Regions from separate parts of the Scandinavium sp. M-37 genome, predicted to be linked through region 4. Evidence: predicted binding sites of a transcription regulator. Region 4 holds the regulator's gene; each other region holds the start of a gene.

Region 1 (5,869 bases), on a different contig from region 4:
TGCTGATGCCACTCGTCGTCCAGGGCATCCAGTTGCTGTTTGATTTCGCCCGGCATGTTTTCCGGCGTTGAGCTGCCCGGCAGCGCTAAACGAGAGCCTTGCAGACTCACATCGCGAACCACCAGATGCAGGCTGGTGTCGACTTCCATATTCAGCACCTGCGCAAAACCAATACCGTTGAGTTTGCCGCGGATCTCGCCACCTTTCTCCAGCCAGTGCGCCAGTGCCGGGCGTTCGAGCGTGACGTGAACCACGCTCATGTCATGCAGCTTCAGCGGTTGCTGCAACAGCAGGGTTAGCGTCGGCTCCTGCACATCATCCGGCAGTTCGTAATGCGGCTTCCGGCTGAACATCCCGCCCAGACGTGTCACTTTCAGCGCCGTTTTGTCACTTTGCTGCTGCTGAAGCTGGAGTCGGCGCTGAATAATCGTCCCGAGTTTTGTAAGCATTGCCTGCTGCTGCCAGGCGTGCCCGGTCATCAAAACGTCCAGCTGCTGCTGCATCAGATTGCGGCTTTCCGCATCGTGCCACAGGCAGTCTTTCAGGAGGATAAGATCGATAGGAGCGATGGTATCGCGGCCGCTGAAAAAGGCGCTGGCCTGTAATAACCGGATCGCTTTTTTCCAGCGGCGATCGGACACATATGGCGCGCTGGGGAGCGTATCGAGCTGCTGACGTAGCTGATACACCAGCTCGAAAACAGCATCCGGCAGCTTCACCTTACCGATATCCACCTGCCACTGGGCAAACTCTTCATCGGTGACCTGTAAATTTTCCGGCACCGGGTTGGTGCTTTCATCCTGCTGATTGATAAGCAAAGAGCGGAAGTTACTTTTGTCCTGTACTTTGTCGAGCCACAGGCGGATAAGCATTCGGTCGTACAGCGCTTCAAGGCTGCTGTCTGCTTCCGGCAGTTCGTTCGAAGCGGCCACCAGCAGGCGCATCGGGATTTTTTCTTCGTGCGCACCGTTGCGGAAGCTACGTTCGTTGATAGCCGTCAGCAGGGTGTTGAGGATTGCCGGGCCCGCTTTCCAGATCTCATCAAGAAACACGATTTCTGCTTCGGGCAGGTAGCCGGTGGTTAAACGCTCATAGCGGCCTTCATCTTTTAACGCCTGAATCGACAGCGGGCCAAACACCTCTTCCGGGGTGGAGAAACGGGTCATCAGGTATTCAAAGGCGCGGGCGTGCTGGAAGGCGAATTTGAGGCGGCGGGCGATAAGGCTTTTGGCTATTCCAGGTGGCCCGAGCAGAAACACGCTTTCGCCACTCAGCGCGGCCAGAAGGCACAGACGGATGGCATGACTGCGCTCAAAAAGGCCCTTTTCAAGGGCCTCGCTGAGTCGGGAAATTCTTTCTGCTAATAAGTGTGATTGCGCCATAATAGAGTGGTGTCCTTCCGCTATTTATCCAGCTATCAAGCGATTATAGCCGTTTGCTGGGGATGGGTAATAGTGCGAGTAAGCGCCGACAATTTTTGAGCAAGGTTAACGTGTTGTCATTTGGGAGTACGATTTTTCGATTAATCGTGCATACTGTGCGCCTTTTGTGAGCCACGGATTCAGGTACACATTTGTCTTATTAAACGAAAGACGAGTCTATGAGCACTGATAATAAGCAATCATTGCCGGCAATCACCCTTGCGGCAATCGGCGTGGTATACGGTGACATTGGTACCAGCCCCCTGTATACGTTGAGAGAGTGTCTCTCGGGCCAGTTTGGATTTGGCGTGGAACGGGATGCCGTTTTCGGCTTTTTATCCCTGATCTTCTGGCTGCTGATATTGACCGTTTCCCTGAAGTACATCACCTTCGTGATGCGTGCGGATAATGCTGGAGAGGGTGGGATCCTGACGCTGATGTCACTTGCGGGGCGTAACACGTCGGCGAGAATGACCTCGGTACTGGTTATTCTCGGGTTGATTGGCGGCAGCTTCTTCTATGGTGAGGTGGTCATTACCCCCGCCATCTCGGTGATGTCGGCCATTGAAGGGCTTGAAATCATCGCTCCTCAGCTTGACAGCTGGATAGTGCCTATCTCTATCGGGGTTCTTACCCTGCTGTTTATGATTCAGAAACACGGTACCGCGCTGGTGGGGAAACTGTTCGCCCCTATTATGTTTATTTGGTTCCTGTTACTGGCCGTTCTTGGCGCGCGCAGCATCATCGATAACCCGGAAGTGCTTCATGCGCTGAACCCATACTGGGCGGTGCATTTCTTCCTTGAATACAAAACCGTCTCGTTCGTGGCGCTCGGCGCGGTGGTGCTGTCCATCACCGGGGTGGAAGCGCTGTATGCCGATATGGGGCATTTCGGCAAACTGCCGATTCGTATTGCCTGGTTTACAGTGGTATTGCCTTCGCTGGTTCTGAACTATTTCGGCCAGGGGGCGCTGCTGCTCAAGCATCCTGAAGCCATCAAAAACCCGTTCTTCCTGCTGGCACCTGAATGGGCGCTGATCCCCATGCTGATTATCGCCACGTTGGCCACCGTTATCGCTTCTCAGGCGGTTATCTCGGGCGTCTTCTCTCTGACGCGTCAGGCGGTGCGCTTGGGTTATCTGTCGCCGATGCGCATCATCCACACCTCCGAAATGGAATCCGGCCAGATTTACATCCCGTTCATTAACTGGCTGCTGTATGTGTCTGTGGTGTTGGTGATTGTCAGCTTCCAGCACTCGAGCAATCTGGCGGCGGCATACGGTATCGCGGTTACCGGGACCATGGTTCTGACCACGATCCTGGCGACGACTGTGGCGCGCAATAACTGGCACTGGAACAAATACTTTGTGTTCCTGATTCTGGTCGCGTTCCTGTGCATTGATGTGCCGCTGTTCTCAGCGAACCTCGATAAGTTGCTTTCCGGCGGTTGGCTGCCGCTGACGCTGGGCCTGGTGATGTTCATGATTATGACCACCTGGAAAAGCGAGCGTTTCCGCCTGCTGCGTCGTATGCACGAGCACGGTAATTCTCTCGAAGCGATGATTGCGTCCCTGGAGAAATCGCCGCCGGTTCGCGTACCGGGCACCGCGGTATATATGTCCCGCGCCCTGAACGTGATCCCATTTGCGATGTTGCACAACCTCAAGCACAACAAAGTGCTGCATGAGCGAGTGATCCTGCTGACGCTGAGAACCGAAGATGCGCCTTACGTCCATAACGTGCGCCGGGTGCAGATTGAGCAGCTGTCACCGTCGTTCTGGCGCGTGGTGGCGAGTTACGGCTGGCGTGAAACACCGAACGTGGAAGAAGTCTTCCACCGCTGTGGCCTTGAAGGCCTGAGCTGCCGGATGATGGAAACCTCGTTCTTTATGTCTCATGAGTCGTTGATTATTGGAAACGACAGACCGTGGTATTTGCGTCTGCGCGGTAAGCTGTACCTGCTGCTGCAACGCAACGCCCTGCGTGCGCCTGACCAGTTTGAGATCCCGCCGAACCGGGTTATCGAACTCGGAACCCAGGTCGAGATTTAAGTTTTCCCTAAAATGCCCGGTCTTCGCTGCCGGGCATTTCTTGTTTACCTCCCGCTAAATTTCACTTAGCGAAACGTTTCGATGCCGATCACACTTCTGCAACCTGATGGTGGTTTTCTGTACGCCGTTAAGATTAAACTCATTACCAGCGAAACGTTTCGCTAGTGGAGCAGAACGATGAAGAAAGGTACGGTACTTAACGCTGATATTTCCTCGGTCATTTCCCGTCTTGGGCATACCGATACGCTGGTGGTGTGTGACGCAGGCTTACCTGTCCCGCACAGTACGCAACGCATTGATATGGCTTTAACCCAGGGCGTGCCTACATTTATGCAGGTGCTGGACGTAGTCACCACGGAAATGCAGGTTGAGACGGCAATTCTCGCCGCGGAAATTAAAACCCATAATCCGCAGCTCCACGAAACGTTGCTCCGCCATCTGGAGCAACTGCAGCAGCACCAGGGAAACACCATTGAAATTCGTTACACCACACATGAGCAGTTCAAACAACAAACCGCAGACAGTCAGGCGGTGATTCGCAGCGGAGAGTGTTCCCCGTATGCGAATATCATTCTCTGTGCTGGCGTCACGTTCTGAGGCCGCCATGGACGCATTATTGCAACTCAAAGGGATCGATAAATCGTTCCCGGGCGTTAAAGCCCTTTCTGGCGCATCGCTGAATGTCTACGCCGGGCGCGTGATGGCGCTGGTGGGCGAAAACGGCGCCGGTAAATCGACGATGATGAAAGTGCTGACCGGGATCTACAGCAAAGATGCCGGGTCGCTGCAATGGCTCGGCCAGGAAACGACCTTTACCGGGCCGAAATCGTCACAGGAAGCCGGGATCGGCATCATTCATCAGGAACTGAACCTGATCCCGCAGCTGACCATCGCCGAGAACATCTTCTTAGGCCGCGAGTTCGTTAACCGCTTCGGCAAAATCGACTGGAAAACCATGTACGCCGAGGCAGATAAACTGCTGGCGAAACTCAACCTACGCTTCAAAAGCGACCGGTTGGTGGGTGAACTGTCAATTGGCGATCAGCAGATGGTGGAAATCGCCAAGGTGCTGAGCTTTGAGTCGAAGGTCATCATCATGGATGAACCGACGGACGCGCTAACCGACACCGAAACCGAATCACTCTTTCGCGTGATTCGCGAGCTCAAATCCCAGGGGCGCGGCATCGTCTACATTTCCCATCGCATGAAAGAGATCTTCGAGATTTGCGATGACGTAACCGTGTTCCGCGATGGGCAGTTTATCGCCGAACGTGAAGTGGCGACCCTAACCGAAGATACGCTGATTGAAATGATGGTTGGGCGTAAGCTTGAGGATCAATATCCGCATCTTGATAAAGCCACCGGTGACGTGCGTCTGAAGGTCGATAATCTGTGTGGCCCGGGTGTGGAAAACGTCAGCTTTATTCTGCGCAAAGGGGAAATCCTCGGTGTGGCGGGACTGATGGGCGCCGGGCGTACCGAACTGATGAAAGTGTTGTACGGCGCGCTGCCGCGAACCAGTGGCTACGTTACGCTTGATGGCCATGAAGTGGTGACCAAATCCCCGCAGGACGGCCTGGCGAACGGTATCGTTTATATTTCCGAAGACCGTAAACGTGACGGCCTGGTGCTGGGTATGTCGGTCAAAGAGAATATGTCCCTGACTGCGCTGCGCTATTTCAGCCGCACGGGCGGTGGGCTGAAGCATAAAGATGAGCAGCAGGCGGTGAGCGATTTTATCCGCCTGTTCAACGTCAAAACGCCGTCGATGGAACAGGCGATTGGCCTGCTCTCCGGCGGCAATCAGCAAAAAGTGGCTATCGCCCGCGGGCTGATGACGCGTCCAAAAGTACTGATCCTCGATGAACCCACCCGTGGCGTCGACGTCGGGGCGAAAAAAGAGATCTATCAGCTGATTAACCAGTTTAAAGCCGATGGCCTGAGCATCATTCTCGTCTCTTCGGAGATGCCGGAAGTGTTAGGCATGAGCGATCGCATCATGGTGATGCACGAAGGGCATCTCGGCGGTGAATTCACACGCGAGCAGGCCACCCAGGAAGTATTGATGGCTGCCGCTGTGGGCAAGCTTAATCGTGTGATTCAGGAGTAAGAAAGATGACTACCCAGGCTGTTGCTGGTCGCCGCTACTTCACCAAAGCGTGGCTGTTAGAGCAAAAATCGCTGATTGCCCTGCTGGTGCTGATCGCGGTCGTCTCGACCATGAGTCCGAACTTTTTTACCGTTAATAACCTGTTCAACATTCTGCAACAGACGTCGGTCAACGCCATCATGGCGGTGGGGATGACGTTGGTTATCCTGACGTCCGGTATCGACCTGTCGGTCGGTTCTTTGCTGGCGCTGACTGGTGCCGTGGCGGCCTCGATTGTTGGCATTGAA
Region 2 (5,869 bases), on a different contig from region 4:
GTGGTAGCGGCGGCTGGCTTACAAGTGATTTCTGACCACACCAAAGCCATTATCTCGTTTGCCCTGTGCGGTTTTGCCAACCTGTCGTCGATTGCGATCCTGATTGGCGGTCTGGGCAGCCTGGCACCAAGCCGTCGCCAGGATATCGCCCAGTTGGGCCTGAAAGCCGTGGCGGCCGGGACGCTCTCGAACCTGATGAGCGCCACCATTGCCGGGGTATTCCTCGCACTCTAATCTACAAATAAAGCACCGGGAGAATAATCTCTGTTATTCCCCGGTCATTCAGCGCCTGTGCCAGTGGCTCAACGTCCTGCGCACCGGCGCTGCGCCAGGTCTTCGCTTCCCCGTATACGCCGTGCGCATGAAAGGCGTTCAGCCTCAGCGGCACCTCCTCTAACGAACGAATAAATTCACTCAGCGGCTCAATGGCCTGCAGATAATCCGTTTGCCCTGGAATAACCAGCAGGCGTAACTCCGCCAGCATTCGTTGTTCCGCCAGCCAGCGAATACTCGCTTTTATTCGCGCGTTGCTTCGTCCGGTGAGCGCCAGATGCACATCCTCATCCCACGCTTTCAAATCCACCATCACCCCATCACAGACGGGCCGTAACCTCTCCCAGCCGTTTATACCCAGCTCGCCGTTACTGTCGACCAGACAGGTCAAATGCTTCAGGGCAGGCGTAGCGTTAAGCTGACTGAACAATTCAACGATAAACGGCAACTGGGTGGTAGCTTCCCCGCCGCTGACGGTAATGCCTTCGATAAACGGCGCGGCGCGCGTCACCTGCTTTAGCACCTCATCGACCGTGAGCGTCCGCGCCATCGGCGTGGCCTGCTGAGGGCACTGTTTCAGGCAGGTGTCGCACTGCTGGCAATCCGCTTCCTGCCAAACGACGTGGCCGTTCTGTAGCGAAAGCGCGCCGTGCGGGCAGGGCGCAACGCATTCACCGCAGTCGTTACAGCGTCCGATGGTCCACGGATTGTGGCAGCTTTTACAGCGTAGATTGCAGCCCTGTAAAAACAGCGTCAGACGGCTGCCGGGGCCGTCGACGCAGGAGAACGGAATGATATTACTGACTAAAGCGCATCTGCTGCTCATGGCTGATGACTCTCGGCTGTCGTTCCAGAATACGGGTGTTGCGTGCGGCTTCTTCGCCCAGCCATGTGGTATTGGTGCGCGAACCTTCCGCGCGGAATTTTTCCAGCTCGGACAAGCGCACCATATAGCCGGTGACACGAACTAAATCGTTACCGCTGACGTTGGCCGAAAACTCACGCATTCCAGCGTTAAACGCGCCCAGGCACAGCTGCATGACCGCCTGCGGATTGCGTTTGATGGTTTCGTCCAGGGTCAGAATGTCGCTGATCCCGGCCGGGTAAAAGGCATGATGCGGGGCGACGGTCAGCAGGTGGTTGACCGGATCCGGCTCGCTGCCATATGGAATGCGCGCCCCCGGCGAGGTGCCGCTATCAGAGCTGATACCCGACTGCGCATGCAACAGTGCGCGCTGGTTCCAGCCATACTTCACTGGCGTATTTTCCACAAACGCTGCTAACTGCGCGCTGATGCGCCAGCCAAGCTCATTGGCTTCATCATGCTGGCCATAGCGTGCCGGGCTGCCCACTTTTTCACACAGCACATTCACGGCCTCGGCAAGGCCGTACATGCCAAACATCGGCGTAAATCGCTGCGGGTCAATCAACCCTTCGGCCACCAGGAAGCTATTCTCAAAGAAGTGCGATTGTTCATAGAGGAACGCGCAGCGGGCATCGATGATGCTGATCTGCTGCTGGCAATAGTGCGGCAGGACATGGGCAAAGAAGTCATCCGTCGATGCACTGCGCAGCGCGATTTCTTTCAGATTGAGGCGAACAAGGGTGCTGCCGCCGCCCGCCAGCGGCAGTGAGTTGTAACAACTGACCACCCCATACTGTCCTTTTGTGAAAATTTTATCATTCACAGGGCCGTTGGCGATGTGCGGTTTACTGCATTCGCAGATGTTTTTGCTCACCTCAAGCAGTAAATCATCCGGGGTAATTTCCGGGTCGTAGATAAAGGTCAGGTTCGGCGCAACCTGCTTTAACTCGGCATCAGCCCGTAAAATGGCGCGCGTAACCGGTGTGTCTTCCGGGCCAATATTGACATGGGTAAACGCATCCGGCAGGGTGCGGTCGAGATAGCGCCAGAAACGTTTTATGCGGATATCGATTTCTTCTTGTGTTAGAATTTTAACATGAGGTGAAAGGATCGTATCCAGGTGCCCAAGGTAAACCGGCATCGAGGTCACCGAAGGCACGTGATGATAGAGAATAGTGAGTAACGACAGCGCCTCATCCAGGTCTTTCGCCCCTTCAAGCTCAAGCCATTGCGATCCGTTGGCGAGGAAGCGGGCGTAGTCCGGCAGCACGTAACGCGGTTTGAACGGCGCATGGCCTTCAAACATGTCGCAGATAACGCCGTCATTCAGCGCCGCCTGGGCATCTGCTGGCAGGTCGGGATAGGGTAAAGCGTTTTCTGCTTCAAGGGCCAGGAAGTGACGTTTTTGCTCGGGGCTTAGCGTTTTACTTGTCACAATATTCTGGCAACGTTGCTCAAAAGAGTCAGACATAGAAGTTCCTCAGACGCGTTGACGATGAGGACAGTGTAGAGAAAAGCGCCAGCGGGACTTTTGATCCAACCTCCCACACTGGCGCTTTAAAGAGTGATAAAGCTCTCATTACAGTTATGCAAATTTGCACATGCGTTTCATTAACTGTGATGAGGATCGAAGTGTAACCGTGGGTCGGTGTTAAAATAGTCACAGACCCGCAAGGTAAAATTAAACACCGGAGATAACATGACCGATTTAACTGCAAGCAGCCTGCGCGCGTTAAAACTGATGGACCTGACCACCCTGAACGATGATGACACCGATGCGAAAGTGATCGCTCTGTGCCATCAGGCGAAAACCCCGGTGGGCAATACCGCGGCAATCTGTATTTATCCACGCTTCATCCCTATCGCGCGTAAAACCCTGAATGCACAGGGCACGCCGGATGTGCGTATCGCAACCGTTACCAACTTCCCGCACGGCAACGATGACATCGATATCGCGCTGGCGGAAACCCGGGCGGCTATCGCTTACGGTGCAGATGAAGTGGACGTAGTCTTCCCGTACCGCGCGCTGATCGCCGGTAACGAGCAGGTCGGTTTTGATCTGGTGAAAGCCTGTAAAGATGCCTGCGCCGCTGCGAACGTGCTGCTGAAAGTGATCATCGAAACCGGCGAACTGAAAGAAGAAGCGCTGATTCGTAAAGCGTCTGAAATCTCTATCAAAGCCGGGGCCGATTTCATCAAAACCTCTACCGGTAAAGTGCCAGTGAACGCCACCCCGGAAAGCGCACGCATCATGATGGAAGTTATCCGTGATATGGGCGTTGAAAAAACCGTCGGCTTTAAGCCTGCGGGCGGCGTGCGTACTGCGGAAGACGCGCAGCAATTCCTGGCGATTGCCGATGATCTGTTTGGTGCCGATTGGGCCGACGCGCGTCATTACCGTTTCGGTGCATCCAGCCTGCTCGCGAGCCTGCTGAAAGCTCTGGGACATGGCGATGGCAAGAGCGCCAGCAGCTACTAAGTCAACAATTGCCGGATGACGCGTTGCTTATCCGGCCTACTGGATCGTAGGGCGGGTAAGCATCGCGCCACCCGCCACCTTTCACCCGATTCCTCATGGGGGTTACCGTGTTTCTCGCACAAGAAATTATTCGTAAAAAACGCGATGGTCACGCGCTGAGTGACGAAGAGATCCGTTTCTTCATCAATGGTATTCGTGATAACACCGTGTCGGAAGGGCAGATTGCCGCCCTGGCGATGACCATTTTCTTCCACGATATGTCTATGCCGGAGCGTGTCTCGCTGACCATGGCGATGCGGGATTCAGGCACGGTGCTCGACTGGAAAAGCCTTAATCTGAATGGCCCGATTGTCGATAAGCACTCCACCGGCGGCGTGGGTGATGTGACCTCGCTGATGCTGGGCCCAATGGTGGCGGCCTGCGGCGGCTACGTGCCAATGATCTCCGGGCGTGGCCTGGGGCATACCGGCGGGACCCTCGACAAACTGGAAGCGATCCCGGGGTTCGATATCTTCCCGGACGACAACCGTTTCCGCGAAATTATTAAAGACGTTGGCGTGGCGATCATTGGGCAGACCAGTTCCCTCGCGCCAGCGGACAAACGTTTTTACGCCACGCGCGACATCACTGCCACCGTCGATTCTATTCCGCTGATCACCGCCTCGATTCTGGCGAAGAAACTGGCCGAAGGGCTGGACGCGCTGGTCATGGACGTGAAAGTGGGCAGCGGCGCATTTATGCCGACCTATGAACTCTCTGCGGCACTGGCCGAAGCCATCGTTGGCGTGTCTAACGGCGCAGGCGTGCGGACCACCGCCCTGCTGACCGACATGAACCAGGTGCTGGCGTCCAGCGCCGGGAACGCGGTTGAAGTCCGCGAAGCGGTGCAGTTCCTGACCGGTGAATACCGTAACCCGCGTCTGTTCGACGTGACCATGGCGCTGTGCGTGGAAATGCTCATTTCCGGCCGTCTGGCGAAAGACGAAGCCGATGCTCGCGCCAAACTGCAGGCGGGGCTGGACAGCGGTAAAGCGGCGGAAATCTTCGGCCGCATGGTTGCGGCGCAAAAAGGCCCGACCGATTTCGTTGAGCACTACGCGAAATACCTGCCAACGGCGATGCTCAGCAAAGCGGTATATGCCGATACCGAAGGCTTTGTCTCCGCGATGGATACCCGCGCGTTAGGCATGGCGGTGGTGTCGATGGGCGGTGGCCGTCGTCAGGCTTCTGATGCGCTGGATTACAGCGTCGGTTTCACCGACATGGCCCGTCTGGGCGACAGCATTGACGGACAGCGTCCACTGGCCATCATCCACGCGAAAGACGAAGCGAGCTGGCAAGAAGCCGCGAAAGCGGTGAAAGCGGCAATTAAACTGGACGATGTCGCACCGAAAGAAACACCAACGGTCTATCGTCGAATCACGCAATAGCGGTATACTGATCTGATCGCTTTTTTGCAGCGCAAAACGTACGGAGAAGATATGAAACGTGCATTTATTATGGTGCTGGACTCTTTTGGGATCGGCGCCACCGAAGACGCAGAACGTTTTGGTGATGTCGGTGCCGACACCATGGGCCACATCGCAGAGGCCTGTGCGAAAGGTGAAGCAGATAAAGGCCGTAAGGGCCCGCTGAACCTGCCGAACCTGACCCGTCTGGGTCTGGTTAAAGCCCACGAAGGCTCCACCGGTAAGGTTGCCGCAGGTATGGACGGCAACGCTGAAGTGACTGGCGCATACGGCTGGGCGCATGAGCTTTCCTCCGGGAAAGATACCCCGTCTGGCCACTGGGAAATCGCCGGTGTGCCTGTGCTGTTTGACTGGGGTTACTTCCCTGAACATCACAACAGCTTCCCGCAGGAGCTGCTCGACAAACTGGTGAAACGTGCCAATCTGCCGGGCTACCTGGGTAACTGCCACTCTTCCGGGACCGTGATTCTGGATGAGTTGGGCGAAGAGCACATGAAAACCGGTAAGCCGATTTTCTACACCTCCGCGGATTCAGTGTTCCAGATTGCCTGCCACGAAGAAACCTACGGCCTCGATAAGCTGTATGAGCTGTGCGAAATTGCGCGTGTTGAGCTGACCGAAGGCGGCTACAACATTGGTCGCGTGATTGCGCGTCCGTTCGTGGGCGATAAAGCGGGTCACTTCGAACGTACCGGCAACCGTCACGATCTGGCCGTTGAACCGCCAGCGGCGACCGTATTGCAGAAGCTGGTTGATGAAAAAGACGGCCACGTCGTGTCCGTC
Region 3 (5,869 bases), on a different contig from region 4:
GGCGCGCATCACCTGGCTTACCGCCGCCACCGCCGCTTCTGCCTGAATGGCACGCCCGAGATTGGTGTGCAGTACGGTGCCGGTCAGGTTAAACACCGGACGCAGCGGGCTTTGTGCCTCCGCCGATAATCGCCCGGCAACGGCCTGCGCCCAGTCTGCGCCCCAGGCAGGCAGTTCGCCCTGTTCACGGATAGCTGCCCGGGCCTCGGCCTGCAACTGACGCACCACGTTCGCCACCTGGCTATGCCCGGCGTGGTCGATGAGCGAGGTAAAAGCCGGGTCGCGCAACAGGCGATCGGTGGCGGGTATTTGACTGAACAGCGAAGGGTTTTCCGGGGTCATGAGCAAGCCTGTGGTATGCCCCCTCCCGACGGGAGAGGGGAATAAACGTGCGGGAATTGTACTGCGGTTAGGGGCAGAACGATATTGATCGCGTTAGGCTTTTGGCGGTTCTGTGCGCGCAAAACTGTCGCGCTGGAACAGCGTTTCCACCAGCTTCACCAGATGCGGACGGGTGGCGCACCAGCCCGGCGAGACGCGGCGGAAATTGAGGTAGCCCACCGCACAGGCTACGGCGATGGTCGCCAGGTTCAGTTCATCGGCCTTCAGCGTGCCATCGGCAGCATAGGCTTCCAGGGCATCCAGCGCGCGGGTAATTTTCTCGCGCTGACGAACCAGTTCTTCCGGTGATTGTTGCGCCGCCGGGCGCGCCTGTTCCCGCACGGACACCAGGCCCGCATCCATAATGCCGTCGGCCAGCGACTCCAGCTGGCGCATCCGCAGCGCCGCTTTGGGGTCGCGGGGCACCAGCGCCGGGGCGATATCCAGCAGTTCGATGTACTGCGCAATCAGCGGTGAGTCGTACCAGCATTCACCGTCGTCGGTCACCAGCGCGGGCACTTTACCGAGCGGGTTGTACTTCGCCACGCCGTTTTCAGCGTTGTAGGGCATCTCGTTGATAAACTCGAACGTTATCCCCTTTTCCAGCAGGATAACCGAAATTTTACGCACAAACGGGCTGGTATAACTGCCGATCAGTTTCATCGCCTGCTCCCTTAATACTCCGCAAAAATATCAGTATGGCGCAGGCGCATTAAAAATTCAGGTTAATGATCGAGATACAGATAGTGCATCCAGCTGGTCATGCGCAGCAGCACTTTGCGCATCACCGCCACGTGGCTGAAATGGTCGGAATAGACCGCCACCTGCGCAAAAATGCCGTCCGGGAGGGCCTCCACTTGGGCATTCGACTCCAGTTCGATAAGGGCTAATACGCCATCGCTACCGGGCGTGACCGTTAACGATTGCAGCGTACCCTGTGCCTGATATGAGCCGCCGGGAACGACGGGAATGACACTGGTCAGTTTCCCGACGAAAACCTGCCCCGGCAGCGCATTGAACACCACTTCGGCCTGATCGCCCGCTTCAAGGCGTAACAGCGAATTTTGCCGGAACTGGGCGATAATTTGCCGTTTTTGTTCAGGGATAAACACCATCACCGGGCGCAGCGGCAGCGCAGCCGCGTAGGTGCCAGGACGAATCAATACCTGGGTGGCATAGCCATCGCTGGGGGCTCGCACAATGGTCTGATCGAGGTTATAGCGGGCTTCCGTCAGCTGCGCCCGCAGGCTCACGATCTGCGATTGCTCGCCGTTAATCACGCTGTCGAGCTGGCTTTTTATCTGCGACTGCTCGGCAACCGATGATTTCACCAACGCATCCTGGGCGAGATAATTTTGCCGGGCGTTGTCGATATCACTTTCTGAGAACGGATTCACTCTCGCCCTGCTGCCTTGCAGGTAACGCTGATAGTCCTTGTACAGGCGGTCGCGTTCAGCGCCGACACGTTGGGTATTGGCGATGGCCTCGTTCAGTTCCCCCTTCATGGCATCGGCATTATGAATAGCCGTCACCAGATCGGCCTCCAGGCGGCTGACCCGGGCCTGATAGCGGGTCGGATCGAGTTTAAACAGCACGTCGCCTTTTTTAATCAGCTTATTTTGTTGATCCGTCACTTCGCTGACGATACCCGTTACCTGAGGGGTAATGGGAATAGAGATCACCGCTTTTTGTGCCTGGGCAGTATAAGGGTGGTTGTAATTCATTAATAAAATAAGCCCGCTAACGATAAACACGCCACCTAATGCAGCGGTCGGCACCGTCCATTTATTTACCGGGATTTTGAAGATCTTAAATATCGCCCAGGCCAGCGCGACATAGGTCAGAATAATGAGCAAATCCATGATGGTTACTCCGCTGGCGAGCGTGATGTTTCCGCGAGTTTTTGCTCAAGCTCCGTGACCCGGCGCTGCAACTGAGCGAAAGATTCCTGTTCTGCCTGCTGCATTCCCCAGCCGCGCTCCGGGCGATAGAGAGTGGCCCAGATCCATAAAAACGGCCAGATAACGTGAAGGGTAAACAAACTCACCCAACCCGCGACGTGGATAGCATCGGCATGAGGGTGATTACGGGATTTGGCGATAAGATAAGGAATATCATGCAAAATAATGATCCCGTAAAAAATCACCAAAAAAACGAAAATAAGCACACCCAACGCAAAATAATTAAGAAACATAGCCGCCTCGAAATTACGACACGCCCATCGGCACGCGCCCCATTGCGAAGCGCCTGAGTGATAACTGAAAAAATAATCGTTAGTCGGTCATATTGCTATAACACAGAATCACTAAACTCGCCGTCCGTTGCCCTGGAATTATCTCAGCGTGATGACGCACCGAAATGCAGAACATGCGGACGATCACAGTTGCCCGCGTGCAGATGAAAATACTTTGTGATGTTAATCACATATCAGCAACAAACAGCCGCCAACAAAATGTGATTAACATCACACTAACAACCCTTTGCGGGTGATTTTTCAGCCACCGCACTTTTTTCATACGGTCATTTTGTGACAGTGATCACGTCAATTACGCCTCATCACCCTATATTAGCGTGACTCAGATCACACAATCTGGGGCTCGCTGGACAGTTGAACGATTCAGTGCCAGATTTCGCATCATCAACAGGGTCCGGCTACCTCTGCCGCTACTTAACAACAAACCAAACCTCGGGCTTTTAGCCTGCGCGACAGCAAACATAAGAAGGGGTGTTTTTATGTCATCCGATATCAAGATCAAAGTGCAAAGCTTTGGTCGATTCCTCAGCAATATGGTGATGCCAAACATCGGCGCGTTTATCGCGTGGGGTATCATTACCGCGTTATTTATTCCAACAGGGTGGTTGCCAAACGAAACGCTGGCGAAGCTTGTCGGCCCAATGATTACTTACCTGCTGCCACTGCTGATCGGTTATACCGGTGGTCGTCTGGTTGGCGGTGACCGCGGCGGCGTGGTCGGTGCGATTACCACCATGGGCGTTATCGTCGGTGCGGATATGCCGATGTTCCTCGGCGCGATGATTGCCGGTCCCCTGGGTGGCTGGGCGATTAAGCGTTTTGACGCCTGGGTAGACGGTAAGATCAAATCCGGTTTTGAAATGCTGGTGAACAACTTCTCTGCGGGCATCATTGGTATGATCCTCGCGGTACTGGCGTTCCTCGGCATTGGCCCTGCGGTTGAAGTGCTGTCCAAAGTGCTGGCTGCTGGCGTTAACTTCATGGTTGTGCACGACATGCTGCCGCTGGCGTCTATCTTTGTTGAACCGGCGAAAATCCTGTTCCTCAACAACGCCATCAACCACGGTATCTTCTCACCGCTGGGTATTCAGCAGTCCCATGAACTGGGCAAATCCATCTTCTTCCTGATTGAAGCTAACCCAGGTCCGGGTATGGGTGTTCTGCTGGCATACATGTTCTTTGGTCGCGGTAGCGCCAAACAGTCTGCGGGCGGGGCGGCTATCATCCACTTCCTCGGCGGTATTCACGAAATTTATTTCCCGTACGTGCTGATGAACCCACGTCTGATCCTGGCCGTTATCCTCGGCGGTATGACCGGCGTGTTCACCCTGACTATCCTCAACGGCGGCCTGGTGTCTCCGGCCTCTCCAGGCTCTATCCTGGCGATTCTGGCGATGACGCCGAAAGGCGCTTACTTCGCTAACATTGCGGCGATTGTGGCGGCAACGGCAGTCTCCTTCGTGGTCTCCGCCGTCCTGCTGAAAACCAGCAAAGTGAAAGAAGAAGACGATATTGAAGCGGCAACCCGTCGTATGAACGACATGAAAGCCGAATCCAAAGGTGCTGCCAATCCGCTGACCGCGGGTGACGTGACCAACGACCTGAGCCACGTGCGTAAAATCATCGTCGCCTGTGACGCCGGTATGGGTTCCAGCGCCATGGGTGCAGGCGTGCTGCGTAAGAAAGTGGCGGATGCGGGTCTGAGCCATATCTCTGTGACCAACAGCGCGATCAACAACCTGCCGCCGGATGTCGACCTGGTGATCACTCACCGCGACCTGACCGAGCGTGCGATGCGCCAGGTACCACAGGCTCAGCACATTTCGCTGACCAACTTCCTCGACAGCGGCCTGTACACCAGCCTGACCGAGCGTCTGGTTGCCGCACAGCGTCACGAAGATAACGAAGTGAAAGTGCGCGACAGCCTGAAAGACAGCTTCGACGCTGACGACAGCAACCTGTTCAAACTCAGCGCAGAAAACATTTTCCTCGGCTGTAAAGCGTTCAGCAAAGAAGAAGCCATCCGCTTCGCCGGTCAGGAACTGGTGAAAGGCGGCTACGTTGAACCTGAGTATGTGGAAGCGATGCTGGAACGTGAAAGACTGACCCCGACCTACCTGGGCGAATCTATCGCGGTACCGCACGGCACCATCGAAGCGAAAGACCGTGTGCTGAAAACCGGCGTGGTATTCTGTCAGTACCCTGACGGCGTGCGCTTCGGCGAAGAACCGGACGACATTGCCCGTCTGGTGATTGGTATCGCAGCGCGCAATAACGAACACATCCACGTTATCACGAGCCTGACCAACGCGCTGGACGATGAGTCTGTCATCGAGCGCCTGGCGACCACCAACAGCGTGGGCGAAGTTCTGGCACTGATTTCGGGTAACAAAGTCGCCTAACGGCAACGCCCCTCTCCTGTAACAGGGAGAGGGTTCCGGTGAGGGGAAATTCGCCGTCCCTCACCCGAGCCCTCTCGGGTAAAAACATTGATGAAGGTTGAGACTATGAAAGCATTACATTTTGGCGCAGGTAATATCGGACGTGGCTTTATCGGCAAACTGTTGGCTGACGCGGGTATCACCTTAACGTTTGCCGATGTGAATCAGGTGGTTCTGGATGCCCTGAATGCCCGTCATAGCTATCAGGTGCATGTGGTTGGCGAGAACGAGCAGGTAGAAACCGTCTCCGGCGTGAACGCGGTTAGCAGCATCGGCGATGACGTGGTGGAATTGATTGCCGAGGTTGATCTGGTGACCACCGCCGTTGGCCCGGTCGTGCTGGAGAGAATCGCCCCGGCAATTGCTAAAGGCCTGGCAAAACGTAAAGCGGCGGGCAACACCACCCCGCTGAACATTATCGCCTGTGAAAACATGGTGCGTGGCACTACGCAGCTGAAAGGCCACGTTGACGCCGCGCTGGCTGACGACGATAAGGCCTGGGTTGCCGAGCACGTGGGCTTCGTCGATTCCGCCGTGGACCGTATCGTCCCGCCGTCTGAATCCGCCACCAACGACCCGCTGGAAGTGACCGTTGAAACCTTCAGCGAGTGGATCGTCGATAAGACCCAGTTCAAAGGCACGCTGCCGACTATTCCAGGAATGGAATTAACTGATAACCTGATGGCATTTGTGGAACGCAAGCTCTTCACCCTGAACACCGGGCATGCTATAACCGCGTACCTCGGTAAGCTGGCAGGTCATCAGACCATTCGTGATGCGATCCTTGATGAGA
Region 4 (5,869 bases):
ACAGCTTCATATCCGCCAGATAATGCGAGTTAAAGCCCGGTTCCTGCATCGCCTGATTCAGCGAGTTGAACAGCGCGTTGTGCGCCTGATTCACGCGCATCCGCTGATATGCCAGGGTGGGTGCCTGCGGGTCGTTACTGAGGATCAGCCGCAGGGCATCCTGGTCGGCCTCCAGCGCCTGCTGGGCATTTTTACGCAGTAGCCCGCTTTGCCACTGCGGCCACAGCCAGACCATTCCGCCGAAGGCTATCAGACAGCCAATCACCGTGTCGACAAAACGAGCCAGAATGAAATGTTCGCCGTTGAGCGTCAGCAGCTGAATGGTGTATACCGCGGTGACCGTAAAGCCCACGGTGGCCCAGCCGTAGCTCTTGCGAATGATCAGATAGCTCGCCAGGGTAATCAATAACATCGACGCCAGGGTGTAGCCTTCCGGTACGTGGAAGTGCAGGGTGCCTGCGGCAATCACCAGCCCGGCCAGCGTGCCCGCGGCCCGGTGGAAAATTCGCACGCGCGTTGCGCCGTAGCCGTTTTGCGTCACCAGCAGGACGGTCATCAGGATCCAGTACGGCTTCGGCAGATTCAGCGCCGCCCCCATCAGGCTGGCGATGCTCAGCATCACGCTGATTCGCGCCGCGTTTCGCAGCGCCGGAGATTTAAACGACAGGTAGCTTTTCAGCGCGGCGAAAACCGGCAGACGGCGTTCGTTATCGGCCATCAGATTGCGCGGGTACAGCGGGCGCTGCATCCGCAAGACGCGGGCGATACGGCTGAAATGCCAGGCGCAGAACTGGCCGACGGGATTATCCGGGTGCTGATGGGCGATTTTTTCCAGAGCGCCAATCTGTTTATCCATGTTAAAGCGCTGCGGAAAACGGTGATAAAGAATGTCATCGGCCATCACCCGCAGCCGGGCGGCGATGGTTTGTGCATTCCAGCGGATCACCGCTTCAGCGTGGCTGCGTTCCACCAGTTTTTGCACTTCCGCTGGCTGATGCAGGCTGACTGAAATATGTTCTTGCAGGTCGAGGCCCATCTGGAAGGCGCGCAGCAGGCGCTTGTATTCGTGATTCTGGTTGGCTGCGAGCATATGCATTTGCTGGTAACACTGGGTAATCAGGTCGACTGCCTTCTGCTGACGGTTGAGTAGCGGTGGCAGCGCTTTTTCAGGATCGGTGTGCTGAGTCAGGAGGCTGTATTTGGCTTCACAATAATCCGCTAGCTGGCGATAGAGCAGGCTCAGGGATTCGCGCAGCGGCTGTTCGCGCCACATCCAGAACCAGAACCAGTTAAACAGGCCGTACCACAGAGTGCCGAGAGCGTAAATCAGCAGCGGCTGCCACACCGGCATATTGCCTGCGAGGCTGAGGGTGAAGATCGAGGCAATCAGCGAGGCGGGCAGCAGGCGCGCGTGCAGAGAACTGATTTCGGCGGTAACGCCGAGTAGCATCGCCAGCCCGCTCAGAATAATGGGCAGCGGCACGTCACGCGCCAGCAGCAGCTGTACCGCGAGGCTACAGCCCGCAAACAGCGAGCCGCCAATAATCAGGCGCTTGAAGAAACGTTTGTGGGGCGTGTCCAGCCCGGCAATGTTGCAGCAGGCGGGAACCAATGAAAACAGCAGACCGTACTTGAGATAACCCAGAGCCAGACCGATAGCCACGGGTAAACAGAGCACCAGCGTTTGTCGCAGTGCGTAGTTAATTTCCGGGTGATAAATCAGCCTGCGCCACATGAGGGGAGAGACAAAAACGGCGTACTGCCCCAGGGCAATACGCCGTTAATCTGGCTTAGCGGGTACCGTAAACCACGATAGTTTTACCGTGGGCGGAGATCAGATTCTGATCTTCCAGCATTTTCAGAATACGGCCCACGGTTTCACGTGAGCAGCCAACGATCTGACCGATTTCCTGACGGGTGATTTTAATTTGCATACCGTCCGGGTGGGTCATAGCATCAGGCTGTTTTGCCAGGTTCAGCAGCGTCTGCGCGATACGACCGGTTACGTCGAGGAACGCCAGGTTGCCCACTTTTTCAGAGGTGACCTGCAGGCGACGCGCCATCTGGGAGGAGAGGCGCATCAGAATATCCGGGTTCACCTGGATAAGCTGACGGAATTTTTTGTAGGAGATTTCGGCCACTTCACAAGCGGTTTTCGCCCGAACCCAGGCACTACGCTCCTGACCTTCTTCGAACAGGCCAAGCTCACCGATAAAGTCGCCCTGGTTAAGGTAAGAGAGGATCATCTCTTTACCTTCTTCATCCTTGATGAGTACTGCAACGGAGCCTTTCACGATGTAGTACAGCGTTTCTGCTTTTTCACCCTGGTGAATCAGCGTGCTCTTCGATGGGTACTTATGAATGTGGCAATGAGACAAGAACCATTCAAGGGTAGGGTCTGTTTGCGGTTTGCCAAGCACCATGCGCGGTTATCCTCTGTTATAAGCTGTCTCCAGTGGCAGATAAGACACTGCCGCTGGCTTTGCAATCGTATCCTTCCCTGTGCCTGGGAAGTCGGCTGTCGGATTTTACTGCAGCCTGTAGTGTGATGTCCTCTGCATACATGCAGTACTTCAATGTATTACTGTAGCATCCCGACTGTTTTAGCATAGCTTTTGCCGCGTGTCTCCTGGTGTCTCGCTTCAGCATGACGCACGTCGCCTTCCGTTGCGAGAATTGTTATGTGCGCGTAATCTGTCAGGAAAATTGCAACTCTGGAGTTAACAATTATGCAAGCGCGTGTGAAATGGGTTGAGGGTTTAACCTTCCTGGGCGAGTCTGCTTCTGGCCACCAAATCCTGATGGACGGTAACTCTGGTGACAAAGCGCCAAGCCCGATGGAAATGGTGCTGATGGCCGCGGGAGGATGCAGCGCGATTGACGTGGTATCGATTCTGCAAAAGGGGCGTCATGACGTGACCGATTGCGAGGTGAAGTTGACCTCTGAGCGTCGTGAAGAAGCTCCGCGTTTGTTTACCCACATTAATTTGCACTTCATCGTGACCGGGAAAGAGCTGAAAGAAGCCGCGGTGTCGCGTGCGGTGGATTTGTCCGCTGAGAAATACTGCTCGGTGGCGCTGATGCTGGAGAAAGCGGCGAAAATTACCCATTCGTTTGAAGTGGTCGAAGGGTAAGCCGCCTGCCCGGTGGCGCTGCGCTGACCGGGCCTACTGTTTTTCGGATGACATCAACCTATCTTTTTGCCTTCCATCAACCGCTCGACCAGCGGCGACATAATCAGCTCCATAGCCAGCCCCATCTTCCCGCCCGGCACCACTAATGTATTCATGTGAGAAATGAATGAACCCTGTAGCATCGCCAGCAGCCAGGGGAAATCAATATCGCCCAGATTCTGGAAATGGATGACCACAAAGCTTTCATCGAGCGAGGGGATCCCTTTCGCCGCGAACGGGTTGGAGGTGTCCACGGTGGGTACGCGCTGGAAGTTAATGTGGGTACGTGAGAACTGCGGGGTGATGAAGTTGATATAGTCTTCCATCGAACGCACCACTGAATCCATGACTGCTTCCCGGGAATGTCCGCGTTCGCTGGTGTCACGCGTCAGCTTTTGGATCCATTCGAGGTTCACAATCGGCACCACGCCGACCAGCAAATCGACGTGTTTTGCCACGTCGTGCTGCGGGGTTACAACCCCGCCGTGCAGGCCTTCATAAAACAGCACATCGGAGGGTTCAGGCAGCGGTTGCCACGGCGTAAACGTCCCAGGCACCTGATTCCACGGCACCGCCTCGTCGTAGGTATGCAGGTATTTACGCGACTGCCCGCTGCCGTCCAGGCCATAGGTCAAAAACGTCTGTTCGAGTAGGCCGAAATCGTTGGCGTCCGGGCCAAAATAACTGATGTGTCGACCCATATCGCGCGCTTTGCGGATGGCCATGTCCATTTCTGGGCGGGTGTAACGGTGGAAACTGTCGCCTTCCACTTCCGCAGCGGTCAGATTGAGTTGGGCAAAGATTTTACGGAAGGCGAGGCTGGTGGTGGTGGTTCCCGCGCCGCTGGAGCCGGTCACGGCGATCACCGGATGTTTGGCAGACATAACTACTCCCTGAAGCAGTAATATTTTTGAGTATAGTCAGCCGTGGAATTGGGTACGGGGCATTAGGTTCACCGTCTCGTGCAGTTCGGACCACACCAGGACGACGTCCCCGCTTTTCAATTGTTGTTTTACGTCGGCGACCTTGTCTTCTAGCGAACGTTCATGTTCACCATAATCGGTACCTTCGCGCAACACAAAGCTTTCAATCAGATTTTCGAGCGTTTCGGGAGCCAGGTTTTCCCAGGGAATAATCATTGTATTGCTCCTAACCATTGTGTCAGCCAGGCCGGGATGCGTTTTTCGAGCCACATTTCCGGATGGCGCAGCGTACCGCCGACAAAACCGACGTGGCCGCCATGCTCGGTCAGCTGATACTGAATGTTTGCCGGAAGCTCTTCCTGAGCGGGAATCGAGTGATGATCCATAAAGGGGTCATCTTTAGCATGAATGATCAGCGTCGGTTTGGTTATCTGACTCAGCACCGACATCGCGCTACACTGGCGGTAGTAATCTATCGCATCGGCAAATCCGTGGATTTTCGAGGTGATCAAATCGTCGAACTCACGAATGCGGCGCACGCTTTTCAGGCGCTTCAAATCAACGGGTAAGGTCCCCGGATAGGCTTTCAGCTTGCGCGAGGCGTTGGCTTTCAGCAGGTTCAGGAGATAGCGCTGATAAACGCGCGAGAAGCCTTTATCCATATGGTAGCTGCAGGCTTCGAGCATGAACGGTGCAGAGACGATAACCGCCGCGTCGAGCGGGGTGCTGTCGCCCTCTTTGGCTAGCAGGCAGCCGAGCATATTACCCCCGAGCGAATAGCCCACCGCGGCGGTCGGTACGTTGCCAAATTCCCGGCGCAGCCAGGAAAGGAACCAGGTGCCGTCTTCGGTTTCACCCGAATGGTAGATACGCTGATTGCGGTTCGGTTCCCCACTGCAACCGCGAAAATGCATCACGACTCCGAGCCAACCGCGCTGCTGTGCCGCGTGGATAAGACCGTGGGCGTATGGGCTGTACAGGCTGCCTTCCAGACCGTGGAACACCACCAGACGGGGCTTATGCCGTGCCTGGTTGGGATCTTCACTCCACGCCAGATCGACAAAGTCCCCGTCCGGAAGCTCAAGACGCTGCCAGTGCGGCGTGAATAGCACTTTGCGACGGATAAGACGTGGCAGCATGGTTTGCAGATGGCAGTTGCGCACGCCCTTCATCGGCACAAAGGTGTCGTTCTCTCCTGGTGGTACTTCAAAGTCTACTGGGGTTACCTGAGCCATACTCACTCTTCCTGCAGCATCTGTTCCAGTTGCTCGTGCGCATCCAGCCACGCCATTTCACACTCTTCCAGCCCGGATTTGGCGGTGGCCTGCTGTTGCAAACATTCGGTCAGTTCGGCTTTACGCGCCTGCTCGTACAGGCCGCTGTCGCCAAGCTTTTCTTCTGCGGCGGCCAGTTTGGCATTGAGTTTTTCCATCTCTTTTTCCAGACGGGTAATCTCTTTGCGCAGCGGCTGCGTCAGGGTACGAAGTTCTGCTTCGCGACGTTTCTGATCTTTACGTGCCTGGGCGCTGTTGGCGTTGTCTTTAGGCGCCTCGTCAGCCTGGTTTTCCTGCTTCTGCACATCGCTCAGCCACTGCTGATAATCTTCCAGGTCGCCATCGAACGGCTCGACTTTCGCATCATGAACCAGATACAGATCGTCGGTGGTGGAACGCAGCAGGTGACGGTCGTGCGAAACCACAACCAGCGCGCCTTCAAACTCGATCAACGCTTCAGTTAAGGCCTGACGCATGTCGAGGTCAAGGTGGTTAGTCG

Evidence for each region. Region 4 encodes CRP, which controls carbon source genes, mostly activating them, when cyclic AMP is high. Its sites were predicted from a motif close to ATGTGANNNNNNTCACAT; they were not measured.
Region 1: a site for CRP is predicted at 3,549-3,566, ahead of rbsD (D-ribose pyranase). Genes of this name have one in related genera too.
Region 2: a site for CRP is predicted at 2,701-2,718, ahead of deoC (deoxyribose-phosphate aldolase). Genes of this name have one in related genera too.
Region 3: a site for CRP is predicted at 2,834-2,851, ahead of ACG0Z5_RS06705 (PTS mannitol transporter subunit IICBA). Genes of this name have one in related genera too.

What each region holds. Positions count from the first base shown of each region.
Region 1 covers NZ_JBIGIN010000019.1:6,235-12,103, reverse strand. Annotated here, with positions in the region: gene ravA (ATPase RavA) at 1-1,382, opposite strand, end outside; gene kup (low affinity potassium transporter Kup) at 1,601-3,472, shown strand; gene rbsD (D-ribose pyranase) at 3,650-4,069, shown strand; gene rbsA (ribose ABC transporter ATP-binding protein RbsA) at 4,077-5,582, shown strand; gene rbsC (ribose ABC transporter permease) at 5,588-5,869, shown strand, end outside.
Region 2 covers NZ_JBIGIN010000002.1:74,952-80,820, forward strand. Annotated here, with positions in the region: gene ACG0Z5_RS02320 (NupC/NupG family nucleoside CNT transporter) at 1-234, shown strand, start outside; gene ACG0Z5_RS02325 (YjjW family glycine radical enzyme activase) at 236-1,099, opposite strand; gene ACG0Z5_RS02330 (YjjI family glycine radical enzyme) at 1,071-2,609, opposite strand; gene deoC (deoxyribose-phosphate aldolase) at 2,838-3,617, shown strand; gene deoA (thymidine phosphorylase) at 3,725-5,047, shown strand; gene deoB (phosphopentomutase) at 5,099-5,869, shown strand, end outside.
Region 3 covers NZ_JBIGIN010000006.1:70,159-76,027, reverse strand. Annotated here, with positions in the region: gene selA (L-seryl-tRNA(Sec) selenium transferase) at 1-342, opposite strand, end outside; gene ACG0Z5_RS06720 (glutathione S-transferase) at 436-1,044, opposite strand; gene ACG0Z5_RS06715 (HlyD family secretion protein) at 1,107-2,243, opposite strand; gene ACG0Z5_RS06710 (DUF3302 domain-containing protein) at 2,249-2,575, opposite strand; gene ACG0Z5_RS06705 (PTS mannitol transporter subunit IICBA) at 3,115-5,037, shown strand; gene mtlD (mannitol-1-phosphate 5-dehydrogenase) at 5,128-5,869, shown strand, end outside.
Region 4 covers NZ_JBIGIN010000016.1:55,862-61,730, forward strand. Annotated here, with positions in the region: gene ACG0Z5_RS13205 (YccS/YhfK family putative transporter) at 1-1,735, opposite strand, end outside; gene crp (cAMP-activated global transcriptional regulator CRP) at 1,791-2,423, opposite strand; gene ACG0Z5_RS13215 (OsmC family protein) at 2,730-3,134, shown strand; gene ACG0Z5_RS13220 (phosphoribulokinase) at 3,188-4,057, opposite strand; gene ACG0Z5_RS13225 (YheU family protein) at 4,094-4,312, opposite strand; gene ACG0Z5_RS13230 (hydrolase) at 4,309-5,331, opposite strand; gene ACG0Z5_RS13235 (ABC transporter ATP-binding protein) at 5,334-5,869, opposite strand, start outside.